Sagittula stellata E-37: one gene and its partner. The protein of the gene in region 2 binds, or shares a complex with, the protein of the main gene of each other region. Links are inferred from orthologs where the notes say so. Each region holds a gene or a part of one and is shown on either strand. Other genes may lie near its edges.

Region 1 (7,480 bases), 860 kb from region 2 along the record:
GCAGGCACACAGGACAACAAGGCCCCGTGCGACACCCATCAGCAGGCCACCGTCTGCGAACTCTGACGGCGCTGCCCTTCATCTTGGCAAAAAATACCTCCGCCGGAGGCATCCGACCTGCACGCGCGCACCTGCGCCGGGCAATTGTCAGTCGGCCAACGCCTTCTCCAGCTCCGGCACGAACCGCTGCTCGTAGTCCGATCCGACCAGAGGCCCCACGAACTTGAACAAGACCGTGCCGTCGCCGTCGACGATGAAGGTCTCCGGCGGTGCGGTCACCCCCCAGTCGATCGCCGTGCGGCCGTTCGGGTCGAAGGCGACCGCTTCGAACGGGCTGCCCTCGTCCTCCAGATAAGACACCGCATTCTTGGCCTGATCCTTGAAATTCACGCCAAGGATCGGCAAGCCATCAGCCTGCAGCGCCAGAAGCTGCGGATGCTCGGCGCGGCACGGCGGGCACCAGGAGGCCCAGAAGTTCACCAGCACGACCTCGCCCCGGGCCAGCATCTCCGGCGTGATACCCGGATGGCCCTCCAGCGCAACATCCGTCATTGCCGGGACCGGCTTGCCCTCGAAGACCGATTCCAGGCGGTGCGTTTCGTCGCTGTTCTTCAGCCCGAGGTAGGCCATCACCCCGAAGGCGGCGAAGATCACCGGCGGCAGGATCATCAGCGGCGACACCTTAGACATCCTTGCGGTCCTCCACCTGTTCCAGTTCGCGCTTCACGCGCCGCGACCGCCGGACGGACGCGACGATCAGCAGCGCCAGCAATGCAAGCGACACCCCGTAAGAGGCCAGCACCGGCCCCGCGAACTTACCCAGTTCCGGGATCATGCCACCCTCTCCCGCGCCATGAGCGCCCTTGTCCGCCGGGCCCGGATCTCTGTCTGGGTGCGCAGGAAGACCAGTGCGATGAACAGAAGGACGAACCCCGCCATGCAGACGAACAGCGGCACGGCATAGACGTTGGAGACGCGTTCTTCCGTGTCGCCGGCCAACGCACCTGCCCGCATGACCGACGCGCCCTGATGCAGGCCCTGGTTCCAGAAGTTGACTGCGTAGCGGCTGAGGATCGCAAAGACCGACCCCACGAGGCACAGGATCGACGTCAGGTCCGCCGCCGAGTCATCGTTCTCGATCGCTTCCCAAAGAGCCATGTACCCGAGATAGAAGAGGAACAGGATCAGGAAGGACGTCAGACGCGGATCCCACGCCCACCAAGTCCCCCACATCGGCTGCCCCCAGATCGCGCCGGTGGCCAGTGCGATCACCGTCATCACCGCCCCGACCGGCGCCGCCGCCCGGGCCGCCAGCGCGCTCACGTGGTGGCGGCGTACGATCCAGATCAGCGAGGCGACCAGCATCATGAGCCAGGCATTGATCGCGATCAGAGCGGCGGGAACGTGCAGGTAGATGATCTTGACCGTCGCTCCTTGGCGGTAGTCGTCGGGCGTCAGGAAGAAGCCCCAGAAGAGCCCGACCACCAACGCGATGACAGCCGCCGCCGACAGCCACGGCAACACCCGGTCCGTGGTCCGGATGAACTTGACCGGATTGGCATATTCCCAGATCGACGCCATGGCTCTCCCTACCTTCGCCCCCGAATTCCATACACCCCAAATATCGGCCCGAGGCAATATGTCCCCGGGCGCCCAGCCCCTTGCCTCACCTGAGGTTGATCCGCAGCACGGCGGCGCTGGCAAACGGCAATAGCGCGACGACACCGAAGCTGATCCCGGCCAGCATCGCCAGCGGCGTCGCCACCGGCAGGCCCTCGGCGCCGCGCCGCGCCACTTCTGCGCCGAAGATCAGCGTCGGCACGTACAGCGGCAGAACCAGCAGCGACATCAGCAGCCCGCCCCGCTTCAGCCCGACGGTCAGAGACGCGCCGAATGTCCCGATGACCGACAGCGCCGGCGTCCCCAGCGCGAGGCTGACAAAGACCCACAGATAGCCCCCGGCAGGCAGGCTCAGCAGCACGCCCAGCACGGGCGCAGCAACCACCAGCGGCAAGCCTGTGGTGATCCAGTGCGCCAGCGCTTTCACGCTGACGATGCCCTCCATCGGCAAGGGGGCCGTGGCCAGCAGGTCGAGCGATCCGTCCTCCCAGTCGAGCGCGAGGATGCGGTCCAGCGACAGGAGGCAGGCCAGAAGCGCGCCGATCCAAAGGACACCCGGCGCGATTTTCGACAGGAGGCCCGTCTCCGGCCCCACGCCAAAGGGCACCAGCACCGTGACGATCAGGAAAAACGCGAGGCCGAGGCCAAACCCCCCACCTGCCCGCACCGCCAGCCGCAGGTCCCTGACCAAAAGCGCAATCACAGGAAGGCCTCGTCTTCGGCGGCGACACGCGGCTTCGCCTTGAAGGGCGTCACGTCCAGAACGTCTGTTTTCAGCCCGAGGTCGATATGCGTGGCCATCAGTGCCGAGCCACCGCCCGCGAGGTGCGCGCGCACCGCATCGGCAAACAGCGCGACGGAGGCGGCGTCCAGCGACACCGTCGGCTCGTCCAGCACCCAGACCGGCCGCCCCGTCACCATCAACCGCGCCAGCCCAAGACGGCGTTTTTGCCCGGCGCTCAGACTGCCAGCCAGCCGGTCCCGCAAGGGGATCAGGTCGAAAGCGTTGATCGCGCGGGAAATGTCTTCGGTGCCAAAAACTTGCGCCCAGAACCTCAGGTTCTCGGTGACCGTCAACATGGACTTCAGACCGTCGGAATGGGCGGCGTAAGCGATGCGTTCACCGGCGCCCGCGATCTCCCCCTCCAGCGGCGGCTGCAAACCGGCGATGGTGCGTAGCAACGTCGTCTTGCCGGAGCCGTTCGGGCCGCGCAGGACGAGCGCCTTGCCGGGGCCGACCTCGAAGGTCAGCCCTTCGAGCACCGGTACGCCGCCACGTGCGACCCCCAGCCCGGATACCCGCAACGCCGTCACCGAAGGCCCTGAATTATCATGAGAAAGCGCCCTCCGCCTCAGACCGGCAGCACCGCCAGCGCGACGCGGCGCCCTTCGCTGATCAGCACGTTGTAGGTCCGGCAGGCCGAAGGTGAACTCATCACCTCGACCCCCAGCCCCTCGGCCTCCAACCGTTCGCGCAGCTCTTTCGGCAGGAAGGAGATCTCCGCCCCGGTGCCGACGAGGATCACATCCACCAGATCGACGAAGCTCAGCAGGCTGCCGTCATCCTCGAAACCGCCCCAACCGGCCTTTCCCTTGTCCCACAGCAGCAGCGCACCTTCATGCACCTCGCCGCCGACACGGAAGAAGCCCGGTCCATAACCGTCCACGGGCCGGGCGTCGGTATAGATGATCTCGTTCAGGCGCATATGGCCTCCGTCGTTCAGGCGTCGATGTCACCGAACTGCGTGCCCGGCGTGTCCGCGGGTTTCGACCAGTCGCGCTTCACCCCGAGCCGCAGCAGGAAGGCCGAGGCGACGAAGATCGACGAATAGGTGCCGACGATCACGCCCCACGTCATGGCGAAGACGAAGCCACGGATCACGTCGCCGCCCAGCACCAGAAGCGCGATCAGCGCCAGAAGCGTGGTCAGCGAGGTCATGATCGTACGGCTCATGGTCTCGTTGATGGACATGTTCAGGACCTCCTTGAGGTCCTTGGACTTGTACTTGATCAGGTTCTCGCGCACCCGGTCGAAAACCACGACCGTGTCGTTCAGCGAATAGCCGACGATGGTCAGCAACGCCGCGATGATCGCCAGGTCGAAGCGGATCTGCAATTCGCTGAAAATACCGATGGTCAGTGCCACGTCGTGGATCAGTGCGATCACCGCCCCCAGCGCGAATTGCCACTCGAACCTCAGCCAGATGTAGACCAGCACCGCCGCAATCGCGAGGCCCACCGCCAGAACGGCGGTTTGGATAAGCTCTTGCGAAACCTTCGGACCCACCGATTCAACCGAGGTAAAACGGATGTCCGGGGCGACCTCCTTCAGGGCGGCCTCGGCCGAATCGATGACCTCGGTGCTGACCGCTTCCTCGCCGTCCTGCGCGCCGATGCGCACCATCGCGACGTTCTGGTCGTCCCGGAAGTTCGGGTCGAACACCTCCGAGATCACAATGTCGCCCAGTCCGAGCGACGCGAGCGCATCACGGTAGGCGCCTACGTCGACCGGCTCCGCGCTTTCGGTCCGGATCGTCGTGCCGCCGCGGAAATCGATACCGTAGTTCAGCCCCTGGATGAAAAAGCTTGCCAGCGCGATGACCACCATCAACCCCGAGATGCCGAGCCACAGCTTGGATCTCGAGAAGAAGTCCCAGTTCAGATCGTCCTTGACCAGTCTCAGTCGCATGTAAGGCTCTCTCTCAAACTTCGATGGTCTTGGGGCGGCGGCGTTCGAACCACGTCACGATCAACAGCCGCGTCACGAAGATCGCGGTGAAGACCGAGGTAATGATCCCGAAGCCCAGCGTGACCGCGAAGCCCCGTACCGGGCCGGAGCCCATGACGTAGAGGATCACGGCGGTGATGAAGGTTGTGATGTTGGCGTCGACGATGGCGCTCAGCGCCTTTTCATAGCCCAGTTCGATCGCCCGCGCCGGACCGCGTGCCGTCTTCAGCTCTTCGCGTATGCGCTCGAAGATCAGCACGTTGGCGTCCACCGCCATGCCGACCGTCAGTACGATCCCGGCGATCCCGGGAAGCGTCAGCGTCGCCCCGATCAGGCTCAGCAGGCCGAACATCAGCGCGACGTTCAGGATCAGCGCGATATTGGCAAAGACGCCGAACAGCCCGTAGCTGGCCACCATGAAGCCCAGCACCGCGACAAAGGCCACACCGGTCGCCAGCTTGCCGGCCTCGATGCTGTCCTGCCCCAGTTCCGGCCCGATGGTCCGTTCCTCCAGGAACTCCAGTCCTGCCGGCAGAGCGCCCGCGCGCAGCAGCACGGCAAGGTTGGTCGATTCCTCGACCGTGAAGTTGCCCGTGATGATACCCGCGCCGCCGCCGATGTGGCTCTGGATCACGGGGGCGGAAATCACCTCGTCGTCCAGCACGATGGCGAAGGGCGAGCCGATGTTCGCGGCCGTGTAGTCGCCGAACTTGCGCGCCCCCGACGGGTTGAAGTTGAAGCTCACCGCCGGGCGCCCGTTCTGGTCGAAGGTCGGCTGCGCGTTCGTCAGCTCCTCGCCGGTCACGACCGGGGTCTGTTCCAACACGTAATAAAGGCCCTTCTCGTCCAGTGACGGAAGCAGCTCGTTCCCCGGTCCGGGCGCGTCGTTTTCGTTGGTGGTCCGGCCGACGACGGGCTGGAAAGTCAATTGCGCCGTGGTGCCGATGATCGCCTTCAGCTCTGCGGCCGAGCCGATGCCCGGCACCTGGATCAGGATGCGGTCCGCGCCCTGCCGCTGGATCGTCGGTTCGCGGGTGCCGACCTCGTCGATGCGGCGCCGGATGATTTCGAGCGATTGCTGCAGCGTGCGGTCGTCGGTCGCCTGCTTCTCTGCCTCCGACAGCGTCACGACAAGTTCGTCGCCCTCACCGCGCACCAAGATATCCGACGCGCCCGCGCCGGTCAGCGTGACCACCGGCTGCGCCAGCCCGCGCACCACCTCGATGGCGCGCTGCATGCCTTCGGGTTTCGAAAGCCTGACCCGCAGTTCGCCGCGGTCGACGGCTTCGGAATTCCAGCGGATCGTGCCCACCGTGTCGCGCTCGTCGCGCAGCAGGTCCCGCACTTCCGGCCAGAGCGACTCCATCCGGGCCTTGTAGACGTCCGCGGTCTGCACCCGCGCCAGCAGGTGCGCACCGCCGCGCAGATCGAGCCCGAGGTTCACCAGCCCGGACGGCAGGAAAGACGGCCACTCGGCCTCTGCCGCGCGGTTCTCCGACGTATCGTCACCTGCCTCGATGGCCTTGACCGCGTCGTTGTGGATCTCGACCCGTCCATAGAACAGGTTCGGCAAGGCAAGAAGCAGACCCACCACGACGGTGAGCCAGATCAGCCAACGCTTCCAGGCATCGATCTGCAGCATGTGGGTCTCAGGCCTCTGCGGGTTCGGTCTTGGATTTCACCGCCGCGATGGTGGACCGCATGATCCGCACCTTCACGCCATCGGCGATTTCCACTTCGAGCTCGGCATCGTCCTTCACCTTGACGACCTTGGCGATGATCCCGCCCTGGGTGACGATGATGTCGTTGCGGCGGACCGCCTCGATCATCGCCTTGTGCTCCTTCACCTTCTTCTGCTGCGGACGGATGAGGAGGAAATACATGATCGCGAAGATCAAACCCATCATCACGAAAGAGGAAAGGGCGTTCTGGTCCATTGGATGCTCCCTGCTGGATCTCTGTGTCGGATCGGCGGGGCATCCCCCGCGAAATTGGGCGTTACCTATGCGGACCTGCGCCCGGATGCAAGGTGCGCGGCAGGCTGGCAGATGGTCGCGCAGGCCCGTCACGCGCTATGCTGCGGCCATGTTACGGGTTTTGCTCCTGACTGTCGCCGCCGCCCTGCCACCTGCCACGGCCCTTGCCGAGAATGCGGTCGGTCGCCTGAACCTTGCCGGCTACCGTCACCGCGAGATGTGTACCGCGACGCTCGTGGCCCCCGATGTTGCGCTGACCGCCGCCCATTGCGTCACAACGCCCACCGACGGATATCTCAAGCGGGTCGGGGACATGACCTTCGTCGCGGGCTGGGACGGAAAGCACCACACGGGTGCCGCGCGAATCAAGGCCGTGACCGTGCATCCGAAAGCCTACAGCGAAGGCCGCTTCGACATCGCGCATGACATCGCGCTGGTGACGCTCGATTTGGCGCTGGACCCAAGCCCGCTGCCCGTGGGGCTTGGCGTGCCACCGGGGCCGCTGACCCTGATGGGATACCGCCGTTCGGCACCGCACCAGCTCACGATCACGCCATTGTGTTACGGTGAGGAGAAAGGCCCGCTCTGGCGCATCCGTTGCCGGGTGGAGCCGGGCCAGTCCGGCGGGCCGGTCTTACTCGGCGAAGGGCGCAGCCGACGGCTCGTCGCCGTCATCGCCGCAGTGGTCGAGGAAGAGGCCATCGTCGTTCCGGTGGACGCCTGGCTTCTCGGTCAGCTTGCACGACGCTGACCGCGCCGGGAGGGCGGTGTTCGCTGTGGGCGGGACGCCAGTTGGCCGGGGCCGTCAGGGCAACCGGTGGGGTTGCCGCTCACCCTGCGCAAGCTCTGCCCAAAGGAAAACCGGCCGGGCACCCGTGGCCCAGCCGGTTTCTGTCCTTTGGCTCATCCGTCTGCCTCAGACGCGACTGACCACGCGCACATGCCCGTTCAGGTCCCGTGCAAGCGCATCGGCAAAGACCGCCGCGTCGTGGCCGTTGACCGACAGGACCGCGCCCTCGTCGCTGTCGCGCAGGTCCGCCACCGGTGCGCTGCCGTCCGCCGGGATCAGGGACGGGTGATAAAGCAGCAGTTCCACCTGCTCGCCCCGCTGCCAGTCGCGGATCATCACCGGCTGATCCTCCGGCTCGTCGATGAG
Region 2 (15,919 bases):
CTCTCTTCCGGTCTTCGCGGCGATCATGCAGACCGGCCCGTTGGTGGTCACAATCGGTGCCGCGATCTTCCTGAAGGAAGAGATCGGGCCGCGCCGTTGGTTCGCTGTCGCCATCGGCATCTTCGGCATGCTGCTGGTGATCCGCCCATGGTCCGCCAGCTTCACCGGGTACGAGCTGTTTGCCGTGATGGGCATTGCGGGCCTTTCGGGTCGCGACCTCGTCACCCGTTTGTCGCCGCCCCACATCCCGGCGCTGGCGATTTCCACATGGGGGTTCGCCGTGACCATCCCTGCCGGCATCCTTCTTTGGAGCTTTGCGGAACGGTCGTCGGACTATTCCGCACTGACCTTGTGGTTCATTCTGGGGACCATTTTCGTCACCACGCTGGGCTATCTTGCCATCACGACGGCGATGCGCATGGCACCGGCCTCCATCGTCGCCCCATTCCGCTACACGCGCCTGCTGTTCACCCCGGCGCTCGGCATTCTGATCTTTGGCGACCGTCCCGATATGATGACATACGTCGGCGCCGGGATCATCTTCGCCGCGGGACTGTATACCTTCCTCCGGGAACGTGCGCTGGCCCGTACAGTCGCACCCGCAGCGCAGGCGTTAGCGCAACCCTCGCGCCGGAAGGCGTGTTAGCGATAACGCCACCGTTTACTTTCACTCGCGGCCTGATAAACCTCCGGACAGACGCCCAGCTCCGGAGACAGCCATGAGCACCATCATCGACATCCACGCCCGCGAAATCCTCGACAGCCGCGGCAACCCGACCGTCGAGGTCGACGTCCTCCTCGAAGACGGCACCATGGGCCGGGCCGCCGTGCCCTCCGGCGCATCGACCGGCGTGCACGAAGCCGTCGAAAAGCGCGACGGCGACAAGTCGCGCTACATGGGCAAGGGCGTCCGGGATGCCGTGGCAAGTGTTAACGGCGAGATTGCCGAGAACATCGTCGGCTTCGACGCGACCGAACAGGTGGCCATCGACCTCACGATGATCGAACTCGACGGCACCGACAACAAGGGCCGCCTGGGCGCCAACGCGATCCTCGGCGTGTCGCTGGCCTGTGCCAAGGCCGCAGCCGACTTTGCCGGCCAGCCGCTGTTCCGCTACGTGGGCGGCACATCCGCCCGCACCCTGCCTGTCCCGATGATGAACATCATCAACGGCGGCGAACACGCGGACAACCCGATCGACATTCAGGAGTTCATGATCATGCCGGTCGCGGCGGAGAACATCGCCGAGGCGGTGCGCATGGGCTCCGAGGTCTTCCACACCCTGAAGAAGGAGCTTTCGGCAGCGGGCATGTCGACCGGTCTGGGCGACGAAGGCGGGTTCGCACCGGAACTGAAGGGAACGCGCGACGCGCTCGACTTCATCCTGAAGTCCATCGAGAAGGCAGGCTACAAGCCTGGCGAAGACATCTACCTCGCGCTCGACGCCGCCTCGACCGAGTACTTCAAGGACGGCAAGTACGAGATGAAGGGCGAAGGCCTGTCGCTGTCGCCAGAAGACAACGTGAAGTACCTTGAGGCGCTGGTGAACGACTACCCGATCATCTCGATCGAGGACGGTTGCGCCGAGGACGACTGGGATGGCTGGAAGATGCTGACGGACGTTCTGGGCAACCGTTGTCAGCTTGTGGGCGACGACCTGTTCGTCACCAACCCCAAGCGCCTTTCGATGGGCATCGAGAAGGGCTGCGCCAACTCCATGCTGGTGAAGGTCAACCAGATCGGTACTCTGACCGAAACGCTCCAGGCGGTCGAGATGGCGCACCGCGCGCGCATGACCAACGTCATGTCGCACCGCTCCGGCGAAACCGAGGATGCCACCATCGCCGACCTTGCCGTCGCCACGAACTGCGGCCAGATCAAGACCGGCAGCCTGGCGCGGTCCGACCGGCTGGCGAAATACAACCAGCTCATCCGGATCGAGGAAATGCTGGAAGACACCGCGATTTACGCCGGTCGCTCCATCCTGAGATGACACCAGCGGGCTGGCGCAACTGACACGTGCCAGCCCTATACGGATGAGACCACGCCTCCGGGCAATACGGCCCCGACGTCCATAGAGCGATCGTGTCCATCCCCCTATCATCGAACCCGATTTCCGGCCGCCGCCGGTGATCGGGAAGCGCAGGGTGAACGTTATGTCTTCCGCGGCATACAAGGAACGACTGGAGGAAATCCGCCGTGCTGAGCACCGGTCGCGGTCCGACACCCTGCTGCGCATCCTGCTCGTCGGCATCGGCGCCACTGCGTACTACATCGCCCGGCCAGACCACCTCGTCATCTTCTGGTTCCTTGCTCACACCGGTTCCGAACTGACGATCATGGCGCTGCTTGCGCGGCGACACATGCGCACGCCGGTCTTCGATATCGCGATTGTCCTGGCGGCCTATGCCGCCTCCGGCCTGATCTTCCTCTCGCTCCCGATCTGGATTCTCGCCTCTTCACCCGGCACGGGCATGGACTTCGCCGCCGCAGCAACCCTGACAGGCTACACCATCTATCTGCTGCACAGGCGCCAGCGGGATTTCGCGATCATCGCGGTCGATGTATGCCTTCTGCTCACCATATTCGGGGCCGCAGCCGCCATCGTCCTGCCCATGACCCGCAGCTGGCAGGAGGGTGCGCTTGTCATCGTGGCCGACGCCGCCCTGACGACCTATGTGATCGTCTCGTTATTGACCGATGCGCGTCGACAGACGCAATTTCGCGAGGCGCAACAGAAATACGCGAATGCCCAGAAGGCCCGCGCACTGAACCAGTTCGTCGGTGGCGTGGCGCACGACTTCAACAATCAGCTCACCGTGATCCTCGGCCACCTCGAATTGTTCGAACTCCTCGACACGCCCGAGGATCGCATGGCCGCACTCGACCTCAGCCGAAAGGCGGCACGCAGGGCGGCTCTGACGGTCCAGCAATTGCTCGCGGCCTCGGGCCGCACCAGGCTCACCCCCATGGCCCTGTCCGTTGGCGGTTTCCTCGACCGGCTTGAGGACCTGCTAAGCGACCTTCTCGATCCGGGCATGCAGATCACGCTGGCGCCGCCCGCCGAGCCGCTGACCGCCTATGTCGACGCAGACATGCTGGAAACCTGCCTCGTGCAACTGTGCCTCAACGCGCAGGATGCCTTGCTGGGAAAGGGCGATATCCGGATCTGGGTGGAGACCCAGGACACGCTGCCGGACCCTGCGCAAAAGACCGAATGCCCGCCTCCCTACACGGTGTTCTTCGTCGAGGACAACGGCCCCGGCGTCCCGCGTGAGGCGCTCGCCATGCTGACGGAGCCGTTCTACACCACCAAGGCCAAAAGCGAGGCGTCCGGCCTCGGACTGTCCGCCGTGTCCGGTTTCGCGCGCCAATCGGGTGGGCTGATACAGATCAACCGCGCACCGCTGGGCGGGCTGCGCGTCGCACTCGTCCTCCCCGCCAGTCCGTGGAGCCCGCCGCCCTCGGGCACGGCGGTCCGAAAGGACAAGCCGCAAGCCTCAACGATCCAAGACGAGCATACCACCCCGGGGTCCGGGCCCCCTATCCGCAAGCCGCTGGCAAAAGTGCACTGACAACACTGTCGAGCGCCGGTCCGAACGAGGCCGCCCAATCCATCGACAGCCCCTGGCTGGCCGGACAGCTCCGCGGTTCACTGCACAACGTGCGTGAGATCAGCTCTCCGGCTCCTGGTAGACCCCTTGCGCCTTCAGCGCGTCCACAACTTCCTTGGGCATGTAGGTCTCGTCGTGTTTGGCAAGGATTTCAGAGGCTTCGAAGGTGCCGTTGACGTAACGCCCGGTGCCCACCATGCCTTGGTTCTCATCGAAGAGATCGGGCAGCACGCCGGTGAAGACGACCGGCACCGTCGCGCCGCCATCCGTCACCCGGAACCGGATCGTCTCGCCGACACCCCGTTCCAGCGACCCATCCTCAACCAGCCCGCCGATCCGGAAGACCTCGTTCGGGGACGGCGGCTCCTCCATCACCTGGCTTGGAGACCGGAAAAAATTGATACCGTCCTTCATCGCGTAACCGATCAGTCCGGTCGAGACGATCAGCGCGACCACAGCCAGTGCTACAACCTGGATCCGCCGTTTCTTCTTCAGCGACTTCAGCGCCATGTCTGTCCTCCCAAAGATCGGTGCATCGCTATATATGCGATTCCCCGCAGCGCGGGGAGGCCTGTGGCGATTTGCCCGTCCCGATCGCCCCCAGATACGGCCGCCGGCCCTTCATCTTGGCCCAAATACCCCGGGGTTCGGGGCAGCGCCCCGACGTGGGTCCGGGGGCCTGCCCCCGGCAGAAAGAGCGCGCGCAGGCGCGCTCAATCCGGAAAACCCCGCCTACGGAAAGCAGGGCGCCAGCATGAGGCCTGCGGTTTCCTCGACACCCAACATCAGGTTGGCGTTCTGAAGGGCCTGCCCGGACGACCCCTTGCACAGGTTGTCGAGCGCCGCGACCACGATGGTCCGTCCCGGCAGCCGGTCCGCCACCACGCCTATGTGGACGAAGTTCGATCCCCGGACGTGGTGCGTGGAAGGCGTCTCGCCAAAGGGCAGCACCTCCACGAACGGCTCGTTGGCGTAAGCGGCTTCAAGCGCCATGTTGATCGCCTCCGCCTCGCCCTTCACGTAGCCGGTGGCAAGGATGCCGCGGTTGAACGGCCCGAGGTGCGGTGTGAACTGGATCTTCACCTCGCGCCCGGCAAGCTTGGAAAACTCCTGGTCGAATTCGCCGAGATGCCGGTGGGTGCTGCCGACCGCATAGGCGTTCGTCCCTTCCGAGAGTTCCGCGTGCAGCAGGTTCTCTTTCAAAGACCTACCCGCGCCGGATACGCCGCACTGCAGATCGAGGATGATGTCGTCAAGGTCGATCACACCGGCGGTGATCAGCGGCCGCAGGATGTACTGACCGGTCGCCGCGTTGCACCCGGTGCCCGCCACCAGCCGCGCTCCGGCGATCTCGTCGCGGTAGAACTCGGTCAGACCGTAGACCGCTTCTTTCTGCATGTCGACGGCGGCATGATCGTTGCCGTACCATGTCTTGTAGGCGGCCGGATCCCGCAGACGGAAGTCGGCCGACAGGTCGACGATCTTCAAGCTCTTGGGCAGTTTCGAGATAACCTCCTGGCTTGTCTTGTGCGGCAGAGCGCAGAAACACAGGTCAATCTCGGAAAAGTCGATCTGCTCCCACGTCACCAGCGTCGGCAGGTCGAGTTGGCGCAGGTGCGGAAAGACCTGTGCCATGCTCTGGCCGGCCTTGGAATTGGCGGCCAGCGCCTTGATCTCGAACGACGGGTGGGTGGCAATCAGCCGGATGAGTTCCGCGCCGGTGTATCCGGACGCGCCGATGATGGCGATGGACTGGGTCATGAGACACCTTTCATGAAAACGAAGGATGGGCTGCAGGTGCCGCGCCCCGGCGCGGCATGAACGTCATCGTCGCAAATCGTTGCGGGTCCCGATCATGCAGTATCTCCTTTGGGATTTGCATTACCGCCAAAATGCCTCTCTCGCAACTGCCTAGCGCGCACGGCCCATGCGAGATCCGTAAAAGCACGGCCGCGCATTCCCGGAGCCATCCCGACCCTGCCGCGTGCCCCACCACCGCTCGGCCACGGCACCAAGAAAAAAACACCGCAGACCAGTGACCTACGCTTGATCCGGGCCCAAGCTCGCGGCACTCTCTGCGCCATGCCAGCCGAACCGTCACTTTCCAGACCGGTCTCCTTCTCCCGCCTCTTTCACCGGATGGGCGGCTGGATTGCCTATATTCCGCTGGTCGTGACGCTGATCCTGACATTGGTCAGCCACTTCACGCTCCGGACGGCTGAGCGTTTCGATGCCGAAGGGATAGAGACAGTGGGCACCGTGCTTGGCCGCGACATCCGTGTGTCCCACGACAGCGACGGCGACGAAACGCGGTCCTACTTCGTGAAGGTCCGGTTCACACCGGACGGCAGCGCACCACTCACGGTCGAACAGAACACTGACGCGGCAACCCATGACCGGAGTGCCATCGGCACCCCGGTAACCCTGTGGTATCTCGCGTCGGAGCCGGACACGATCGAGTTGTCGCGCGGCGAGACCCGGACCGCATCGGCCGTGACGCAGGGCATCGCACTGGTCTTTGGGACAATCTTTCTTGCTGCGCTTTGGGTTCCCGCCCGTCGCGCCATCGCCGCCCTGCGCGCCCGCCGCTACGGCGCGCGTGAAAGGGCCGTGGTGACCGAGCATCTGCGCACCCACATCACCGTGAACTCCCGCCGTCTCTACCGCCTGGCCTGGCGCGATGAACGTGGCCGGGAAGGCAAGAGCCTGCCCTACCGCCGGGACATTCTCCGCGCCTTTCCCGAAGGCAGCCGGATCTCCATCTACCAGGGCCTGACGAAAGCATGGTGGGAAGGAGACGTCGGCCCGAGGGATCCCCGGACCTGAGCCGCCGAACCGCCAGGAACCTTGGGTCGGGACAGACGATACATCGCGATCAAGCGGCCCGTTAAGATTTGACTGAAATACTCACGGACAAGGCGTCCTTCGCAGGATGGCTATGTCCTCTGCTTCGAAGCCGCCCGCATCGCGGGCATCGCCCCGGACAGCGGCATGACCTCCTCCGGCGTCGGACAGCCGTAAGGCACAGTGCAGAAAGGAGGGGGAAGATGAACGCATTTACAGGCATCGTACGGCCCGTCCGCGCTGCCACGGGTCAGGGCTACTGCGGGATGGCGGTCGTCGATTTCGACCACCTGTCCGGCAGCACCGCTTCCGCATCGCCCGGGAAAGGGGTGAACTCGGCGTCTCTGGTCCGGGCGATCTGCATCAGCCATACACGCACACGGCTGAGCGACAGCGCGCTGGACCACCTGATGGTCGAGACTGCGAAGTCCAATCTCGCCAGACGCCTGAGCGGACTGCTGTTATACAAGTCGCGCAACTTCTTCGAAGTGCTGGAAGGGCCTCGGGACATCCTCGATCCCACCCTGCACCGGATTTATCGGGACCCGCGGCACTACAAGATGAAGGTCATGCACTATGGACCGGCCAAGTTGCGGCGCTTCGACGGCTGGTCCATGGGGTTCCGGCGGCTCGACGGCACGATATCGAACCTGCCCTGCTATTTCAGCCTGACGCGCCGCGCGCTCGAAGCGCGTTTTCCGCGCGGCGCCACGAAGGAGATCATGTTCTACCTTCGCGGCTATCTGAACCTGAGGTTTCCGCCCCCGCCGACTGCCGGGCCGCCGTTATCCGACGCATGAACCGCGATCAGGGTGCCCCAGGTCAGACCTTTTCGAAGGTGATCTGGCGCTTCATGAACTGGGTTGCATGGCGCGAGACACGCGCCGGATCGCCCGTCGTCAGGAACCGGCTGGTCGTGCCACGGCCCAACATGTCCGGATGCCGATCGAGGTAGTCGGCCAGAGAATCCGGCACCAGGGTCGCCTGGCTGTAAACATGCACGTCCGGACCCAGTGCATCCTGAAATATGTCCTGCATAAGCGGGTAATGCGTACAGCCCAGGATGGCCGCCTCGGGTGTCGGCATCTTGCGCTTCAGGGCGTCCACGTGGCTGCGAACCAGCGCCTCGGCGAGGATCATGTCGCCTTCCTCGATCGCGTCGACCAGACCGCCGCAGGCCTGTGCCTCCACGTCGACACCGATTGCCCGGAAAGCCAGTTCGCGCTGGAACGCGCGGCTGCGCACGGTTGCGGGCGTGGCAAAAAGGGCGACGTGCTGGATGCCCACCTCGCGCGGAGGAGAGTTGTCGCCCCACTGGCGCGCGGTCAGCGCTTCGATCAGCGGCACGAAGACCCCCAAAACGCGCTTGTCGCGCGGGACCCAGGATTCCTGCATCCGGCGGAGCGCCGCCGCGCTGGCGGTGTTGCAGGCAAGAACGACCAGATCACAGCCTTCGTCCCACAACCGGGATACGGCCTGCGTGGTCAGATCGTAGATGTCGTTGGCGTCGCGCACACCGTAGGGCGCGTGGGCGCTGTCGGCAAAATAGACGAACGGAACGTCCGGCAGCCGTTTCACAACCCGATCCAATACGGTCAGGCCACCAAGGCCCGAATCGAATACACCTACCGCCATGTCCTGCCCCGTGTGCCTGTCACTTCACTGCCGCCGCATCTTGTGCTTTTGCTCGAATTCGAATCCGTATTCGAGGGATTTCAGCGGTGTCGGCGACAACTGATAGGTGCTTTGCCGCAGGAAATCCATCATCGCGCGCGCGTCTCTGGCACGCAGGGCAATCTCGTGCGCGGGGATTGGCTGACCGATGGCGACTCGCACGGGCGTGTCCACCCGTTTCCGGAATTCCTTGATCAGCAGCCCCATGCGCAGGGTCGTGTGCAGGTGCGAGGCAAGCTGGAACAGGCGCGATGTATGCCCGTCGAAGTAAATCGGTACGACCGTCGCGCCGGACTTGGCAATCATCTTTGCGGTGAAGGTACGCCAGCCCGGGTCCATCGGTTGTCCGAACGGGCGTTCCGCCGTGGCCACCGTGCCACCCGGGAAGATACCGATGCAGCCCCCGCTGTCGAGGTAACGCAGACACTCCCGCCGGGTGTCGAGGTTCATTTGCACGGATTCCCTGGTCTCGTCGAAGGAGATCGGCAGCACGACGCGGTTCAGTTCCGCCGCCTTGCGGAAAACCCCGTTGGCGAGGATGCGGAAGTCGCCCCGCGCCACCGACAATATGTGCCCCAGCATGAGACCATCGAGGATCCCGTACGGATGGTTGGCGGTGACCACGAGCGGCCCGTGCTTGGGGAGGTTGTCGAGCGATCCGCCGATGACCTCCAGCCCGAGGCCATAGCGCGTCACCATGACCTCCCAGAAGTCGCGGCCCTGCCCCACCTCCGTTTCGTAGCCGGCAGCCCGGCGGATCAGCCCAAGACGCCCGGTGGCGTTCTCCATAAGGCGGATCATCGCGCGGCCGCTCCGGGTCCTGGCCGAGTAGGAATAGGAAATGTCGCGCGTCACGTCTCTGCAGCTGGCGGGCATGGCTCCTCCCCGTGCTCCCGATGCCGCAGCCTTTACTGCGGTTCGCGCGTTCTGGCCAGAAAATGTAACGCCCTTTTGGCGCTTTGATGACGCTGCCCCGGCGCGCGCGCCTACCTTTGCGGCAACAGGACTCCGTCGAAGAAGGCCGCCAGCTCTGCCGTAGCGTCCAGCGGCAGGACATGGGCGATGTACTGGTCGGGCCGAACGACGACCATGCAGCCCTTTTCCCGATCGATGCCGCGCAAGTCGTAGATGTCGCCCATCCCCTTGTGATCGAGGCAGAAAACCTTCTCATTATCCTGCAGTCCCAACGGCCCTTTGATCGGCTTCAAGAGCGGCGGCATGTCCTCCATCGCCACAGCTTCGAAGGTTTGCCGGAACACGGCGCGCAGGTCGATGATCGCATCCGGATCTTCATCCGGCCGCGTGTATCGCACCACAGGCGAGGCTGGATCCGACTCCAGCCACTCCGCCAGCCGATGGATCGCGGAGCCGGGTGCAGAAGTGTCCGCTTGCCCACCGAAGGCATAGATGCGCCAGCGTCCATCCGCCTCCGCGACATGGCCGAGTTGCATCTGCATCGCGTCGGCCACACGCACCACCGGCGCGGAATGAAACCGGCGCCCGATCTCTTGTCCGATGGCGAGGTGTTGGTGGCTCTGTTTCGCGGTCAGGCGCGACGCGTCGTATTTCACCGCAAGGCCGCCTGTGAACATCAGGTTCTCGATGAACTGCTTCTGGAAACGCGGCATGCCCGACCCGTCGAGTTCCGATTGGCCCGGCGGGGCGGACATGATCCGCGCCCACTGGTGGTCGGTGTCGATCAGGCGCTTCGCCTCGACCCAGCGTTCGGCGGAATAGGTCCGCAGCAGGCTGGCGTCGGCACGGCCCGTCAGAACGTGCGCCATCTTCCAGCCGAGGTTGAAGGTATCCTGCATCGACACATTCATCCCCTGCCCGGCTTTGGGACTATGCGTGTGGCAGGCGTCCCCGGCGGTGAACACACGGGGATTGCGTGCGTCGTCCTGGCCCACGTCGTCGAACCGGTCGGTCAGACGGTGCCCGATCTCGTAGATCGACCACCAGACCACCTGTTTCACGTCGATGGTATAGGGCGCCATGATGCGGTTCGCGGCGGCAATCATGTCATCGGCCGAGAACTTGCGACTGGACACACGCTCATCCGGGTTCAGCTTGTCCAGTTCGACGTACATGCGAAACAGGTAGCCGCCTTCGCGCGGCAGGATCAGGATGTTGCCCTCGGACTGAGAGGCGACGAGGCATTTCTGCCGGACATCGGGGAAGTCGGTGTTGGCGAGGATATCCATCACCCCCCAGGCCTGATGCGCCGCGTCGCCGTGCAACTGCCCGCCAATCGCCTTGCGCACATTGGACCGCGCGCCGTCGCAGCCGACCACGTAGTTGGCGCGGATCGTCACCGTCTCGCCGGGATTGACGCCGGTGTTCTCAAGCGTGACCGTGACCGGATGGTCCTCGGTCGCGGGATCGACGACGACATTCACGACCGACCAGCCATAGTCCGGTTCCAGCCGTGACGGCGCATTGCGCATCACGTCGAGAAAAAGCTCGTGGATGCGCGCCTGGTTGATTAGCGTGTGCGGCATCTCGGAGCTGTCCTCCGGCACGTCCTGCACCCGGCCGATCCGGCGGATGTGCGCAGGGTTCGCGGGGTCCGGCGACCAGAAGGCCGTCTGGTTTACCCAGTGGCTTTCGCGCTTCACTTTCTCGCCGAAACCGAAGGCCTGGAACATCTCCATCGTGCGGGTGTTGACGCCATCCGCCTGCCCTTTTTCGATCGGCCCCGGTTTGCGCTCGACGATCATCACGTCGATTTCCGGAAACCGCGAAAGCTGCGCCGCAAGGCAAAGGCCCGCTGGACCGCAGCCAGCGATCAGTACGTCGACCTCGCTGGGCAGCGGCGCATGTGGCCCACGGTCCCGCCGATTGGGCGCGGCGTTGCGGATGTCCGGATCTCCGCCGCGAAAACCGTCGAGGTAAAATTGCATGGGGGCTCCTCCTCGTGTCGCGCACCGTGCCGGCGCGAATTGATATCTACACATATCATTTTTCGGCAGAAAGGTAAGTATACAAATCAAATTCAATAACATATTGTGATTAATGACTTTAGTTACAGCCGAAGAAGGAACCGCCAGATGAAAGTGCACGCCATGCCAGGCCACCTGATTCGGCGGCTGAACCAGATTTCAACGCAGGTGTTTTCACGGCACATGGCGGATGCCGGGTACGATCTGACACCCGTACAGTTTGCCGCCCTCGATGCGATCATCGACCGGCCCGGCATCGACCAGGCGAGTGTCGCGGCGGCTATCGCCTATGATCGCGCGACCATAGGCGGCGTGATCGACAGGCTGGAACAGAAAGGACTTGTCCGGCGCGAGGTCAGCCGCCACGACCGTCGCGCCCGCGAGGTGCGACCGACCGATGACGGCAGAACTCTGTTCGAGGCGAGCCTGCCCGTCGTGACGGCGCTGCAGGACGAGATGCTCCACAGGCTGACGGAGGCAGAGCGCGAGACCTTCATTGTGCTCGCCCGCAAGGCCATAGGCCCGGTCGGTGAGCCCCCCGCCACGCCGGCACGCAGGACGTAGGCGCTTACTCTGCCGCTTGCGAGACCGGTGCGCCACCGGCTTTCAGCACCGCCAGCAATTCCTCACGGCGCTTCGCGGCCTTCGCCTCGTTCGCGATCTTGACGGGGCCGAACCCGCGGATCTGCAACGGCAGTTCCGCCAGCGCGACCAACGGGTCCATGATCTCGGGCCGGGCCTTCGGCAGCCATTCCTTCATGTCGGCCTCATATTGTGCGATCAGCGCCCGCTCCATCCGGCGTTCTTCCGACCGTCCGAAGACGTCCCAGACCGTGCCGCGCAGCCCCTTCATGCGGGCCAGCACACCGAAGACCTTCAGCATCTTCTCGCCGTAGGGTTTCTTTTCCGGGCGCCCGTCCGGCCCTTCCTTTGCCACCAGCGGCGGGGACAGGTGGAACGTCATCTCGAAGACGCCGCCGAACTGCTGGCGCGCCTTGTCGCGGGTTTCGAGGTGCAGGCGAGCGACCTCATATTCGTCCTTGTAGGCCAGAACCTTGTGATATCCTTTCGCGACCACTTCCTTCAGCCGCGGGTCGGCAATGTCCTTCAGGCGCGCGCGGTATTTGTCGGCAAGCGCCTCGTCCTGGTATTTCGTCAGGTGATCGGCGCGGAAAGCGATCTGCTCGTCCAGCGACTTCGGCTTGTCGACCACGACCGGTCGCAGAAGGCGTGCGGCCTCTTCCGCGTGCAGGATGGCCCAGCGTCCAATCTCGAAAGCACGCAGGTTGCGCTGGACGGCGGCCCCGTTCAGCTCGACCGCGGCGGCGATGGCGTCATGCGACAGCGGCACCAACCCCATCTGCCAGGCAGCCCCAAGGATCATCATGTTCGAGAAGATCGAGTCGCCCAGCGTGGCCTTGGCAAGATCGCTGGCATCGAACATCGCGAGCCTGTCCTTGATCCGGGCCTCCAGCGCCAGCTTGAGCGCGTCAACCGGCAGGGCGAGCTCGGTGTTCCGGGTAAAGTCGCCAGTGATGAACTCGTGGCTGTTGACGACACCGCCGGTGCGCCCGGTCTTTGTAAGCCCCAACGTCTTGGCCCCGGCACTGACCACCAGATCTCCGCCGATCAGGGCATCCGCCTCGCCGGTCGCGACCCGGACGGCCGAGATATCGTCGGGTTTTTCGGCAATGCGCAGATGGATGTGGACGGCACCGCCCTTCTGGGCGAGGCCCGCCATTTCCATCATCGCCGCGCCCTTGCCATCGATCTGTGCCGCCTGCGCGAGAACCGCACCGATGGTCACGACACCTGTGCCACCGACACCGGTGACGACCACGTTGAACGTGCCGTCGATCTTCGGCAGGTCCGGCAAAGGCATGTCCGGGAGGTCGAGCTTCGCGACCTCAGCCTTCTTCACTTCCGCGCCTTCCAATGTCACGAAAGATGGGCAGAATCCCTTCAGGCAGGAGAAATCCTTGTTGCAGGCGGATTGGTCGATGGCCCGCTTGCGGCCCAGTTCCGTCTCTTCCGGCACGATGGCCACGCAATTCGACTGCACGCCGCAATCCCCGCAGCCTTCGCAGACATCGGTGTTGATAAAAACCCGCTTGTCCGGATCGGGGAACTGGCCGCGCTTGCGGCGGCGGCGCTTTTCGGCGGCGCAGGTCTGGATGTAGAGGAGCACCGACACGCCTTCGTGCTTCGCTAGCCCCTTCTGCACCTCCGACAACTCGGCGCGTTCGTGCATCGTGACGCCGGACGGAAACGCGCCGAAGGCCACATCCTCCTTTTCGTCGTAGACCACGGCAACGCGTTCGACCCCCATGGCGCGCACCTCGTCCGCGATGCGCTGGGGGGTGAGGCCGCCCTCGTTCTTCTGGCCGCCGGTCATGGCAACCGCATCGTTGAACAGGATCTTGTAGGTGATGTTGACGCCCGAGGCCAAAGCCGCGCGGATCGCCTGAACACCGGAGTGGTTGTAGGTACCGTCGCCAAGGTTCTGGAACACATGTCCGGTCTTCGAAAAGGGCGCCTCGCCGATCCAGTTGGCCCCCTCTGCCCCCATGTGGGTGAAACCGAGCGTCGAACGGTCCATCCACTGCACCATGTAGTGACAGCCGATCCCCGCATAGGCGCGCGACCCTTCCGGCACCTTGGTGGACGAGTTGTGCGGACAGCCCGCGCAGAAGTACGGGACCCGCGCGGCAATGTCGGGCGTGTTGTCGGCGCGTGTCGCCTCCTCGATCCTGGCAAGACCGGCGCGCACGGCATCTGTGCCGCGTCCCTCCTCGATCAGAATCTCGCCCAGCTTTCGGCCGATCCACATCGGGTCCAGCGCCCCGCGCGTTGGAAACAGCTCGTCCCGGTGCATGCTGCCCGCACCGCCCTTGTACCAGCCATAGACCCGCCGGCCACGTCTGTCGTCGAAGATCGCCTCTTTGACCTGCACCTCGATCAGCTTGCGCTTTTCCTCGACGATCACGATCAGATCGAGGCCCTCGGCCCAGTCGTGGAACCCCTGCATGTCCAGCGGAAAGACCTGGCCAACCTTGTAGGTGGTGATACCGAGCCGCTCGGCCTCCGCCGCGTCGATGCCCAGAAGGGTCAGCGCATGCACGAGGTCGAGCCAGTTCTTGCCCGCCGAGACGAAACCGATCTTCGCCCCCGGCTTGCCCCAGACCCGCTTGTCCATACCGTTCGCGCGCGAGAACGCTTCGGCCGCAAAGCGCTTGTGGTCGATCATGCGCGTTTCCTGCGCATGAGGCGTGTCACCGAGGCGGATGTTCAGCCCACCTTCGGGCATCGGGAAGTCGGGCGTCACAAGGGACACGCGGTCGGGACGGCCATCCACGACCGCCGTCGCCTCCACCGTGTCCTTCATCGTCTTGAGACCGACCCACAAACCGGAAAACCGGCTGAGCGCGTAGCCATAAAGTCCGAAGTCGAGGATTTCCTGTACGCCCGCAGGCGAAACGACCGGCATATAGGCATCCACCAGCGCCCATTCGCTCTGATGCAGGACAGTGGAGGACTCCCCTGTGTGATCGTCACCCATGGCCATCAGGACACCGCCATGTTTCGAGGCCCCCGCCATGTTGGCATGGCGCATCGCGTCGCCGGACCTGTCCACACCCGGCCCCTTGCCGTACCAGAGCCCGAAAACTCCGTCGAAGCGCCCCTCGCCTCGCAGTTCGGCCTGCTGGGACCCCCAAAGTGCCGTCGCCGCGAGATCCTCGTTCAGTCCTTCTTCGAAGCGTATATCGTTTTCACGCAACAGTTTTTCGGCGCGGCGCATCTGCAGGTCGACGGCACCGAGTGGCGAGCCGCGATATCCCGTGACGTAGCCTGCGGTGTTCAGCCCGGCTTGCCTGTCCCGTGCCTTTTGCGTCAGCATGAGACGGACAAGGGCTTGCGTGCCGTTCAGAAGAACGCTTTCGCGGGACAGGTCGAAACGGTCGTTCAGGGTGATCTGGTGCTTGCTCATCCGGCGCCTCCCAACGCTGAAGTTATCAGCATTGTAGCGCAAAATTAGGTAAATGCTACTGACCTTAGTGGGTTTAATTTCCACAAATGCCGAGCCTTAAGTCAACTTCTTATTCATTTAACAGATTCCGTCCACTATGTGTGCGCCAACAGCGGAAAGTGTCGGTATGGATTGGGACAAGCTCAGAATATTTCACGCAGTGGCAGATGCGGGCAGCCTCACACACGCAGGGGATGCGCTTCATCTGTCGCAATCGGCGGTGTCGCGGCAGGTCCGCGCGCTGGAAGAGGCGTTGAATACGACCCTCTTCCATCGCCATGCGCGCGGGCTGATTCTCACCGAACAGGGTGAACTCCTGTTCGACGCCACCTCATCGATGGTCAAACGCATCGACAGCGCGACCGCGCGCATCCGCGACAGCGAAGAAGAAGTCTTCGGCGAGCTGAAGGTCACGACCACGCATGGGTTCGGCGCACTCTGGCTCGCGCCTCGTCTGACGAAGCTGTACGAGAAATACCCCGACCTGAAGATCGACCTGATGCTGGAAGAGCGTGTGCTCGACCTGCCGATGCGCGAGGCCGACGTCGCCATCCGCATGAAAGAGCCAAGCCAAGCCGATTTGATCCGCAAGCGTCTTATGTCGATCCGCATGCGCATGTATGCCTCGCCGGATTATCTGGCCGAACACGGCGAACCTACGCGGCTCGAAGAGATGGTCACGCACCGCCTGATCTGCCAAAAGCCCGGCGCGCCGCAGGTGCTGGCCGGTGAACAGCTTGTGCAGTCGCTGCTGGCCAATGACGTCCAGACGACGCTGACCGTGAACAACTACTTCGGCGTGCTGCAGGCGACGATC

The links.
Region 1: the proteins of ccmE (region 2) and ccmB are in contact, whole or in part, in a solved structure (PDB 8CE8), measured with the Escherichia coli proteins. The link is inferred for Sagittula stellata E-37 from one-to-one orthologs.

The regions. Positions count from the first base shown.
Region 1 is NZ_CP155729.1:2,000,508-2,007,987, reverse strand. What follows is about bases 496-3,416. They hold ccmB (heme exporter protein CcmB), read right to left. Parts: upstream 2,324-3,416; coding sequence 1,667-2,323; downstream 496-1,666. Other genes in these bases: secF (protein translocase subunit SecF), read right to left, coding at 3,341-3,416; ABFK29_RS09485 (Mth938-like domain-containing protein), read right to left, coding at 2,973-3,326; ccmA (heme ABC exporter ATP-binding protein CcmA), read right to left, coding at 2,320-2,925; ABFK29_RS09500 (heme ABC transporter permease), read right to left, coding at 832-1,581; ccmD (heme exporter protein CcmD), read right to left, coding at 683-835. Outside these bases: ABFK29_RS09515 (hypothetical protein), read left to right, coding at 1-66; more of ABFK29_RS09510, read right to left, coding at 148-495; more of secF, read right to left, coding at 3,417-4,309; protein translocase subunit SecD, read right to left, coding at 4,323-5,990; preprotein translocase subunit YajC, read right to left, coding at 5,998-6,285; ABFK29_RS09465 (trypsin-like serine peptidase), read left to right, coding at 6,434-7,075; ABFK29_RS09460 (calcium-binding protein), read right to left, coding at 7,241-7,480. UniProt on the Escherichia coli protein: Required for the export of heme to the periplasm for the biogenesis of c-type cytochromes.
Region 2 is NZ_CP155729.1:2,861,898-2,877,816, forward strand. The notes cover bases 2,401-5,351. They hold ccmE (cytochrome c maturation protein CcmE), read right to left. Parts: upstream 4,126-5,351; coding sequence 3,676-4,125; downstream 2,401-3,675. Other genes in these bases: ABFK29_RS13560 (ATP-binding protein), read left to right, coding at 2,401-3,576; argC (N-acetyl-gamma-glutamyl-phosphate reductase), read right to left, coding at 4,348-5,351. Also shown: ABFK29_RS13550 (DMT family transporter), read left to right, coding at 1-646; eno (phosphopyruvate hydratase), read left to right, coding at 720-1,994; more of ABFK29_RS13560, read left to right, coding at 2,158-2,400; more of argC, read right to left, coding at 5,352-5,376; ABFK29_RS13575 (DUF3592 domain-containing protein), read left to right, coding at 5,698-6,441; ABFK29_RS13580 (BLUF domain-containing protein), read left to right, coding at 6,663-7,259; ABFK29_RS13585 (glutamate racemase), read right to left, coding at 7,282-8,094; ABFK29_RS13590 (lysophospholipid acyltransferase family protein), read right to left, coding at 8,119-9,009; ABFK29_RS13595 (FAD-dependent monooxygenase), read right to left, coding at 9,120-11,036; ABFK29_RS13600 (MarR family winged helix-turn-helix transcriptional regulator), read left to right, coding at 11,184-11,639; ABFK29_RS13605 (indolepyruvate ferredoxin oxidoreductase family protein), read right to left, coding at 11,644-15,063; ABFK29_RS13610 (LysR family transcriptional regulator), read left to right, coding at 15,230-15,919. UniProt on the Escherichia coli protein: Heme chaperone required for the biogenesis of c-type cytochromes. Transiently binds heme delivered by CcmC and transfers the heme to apo-cytochromes in a process facilitated by CcmF and CcmH.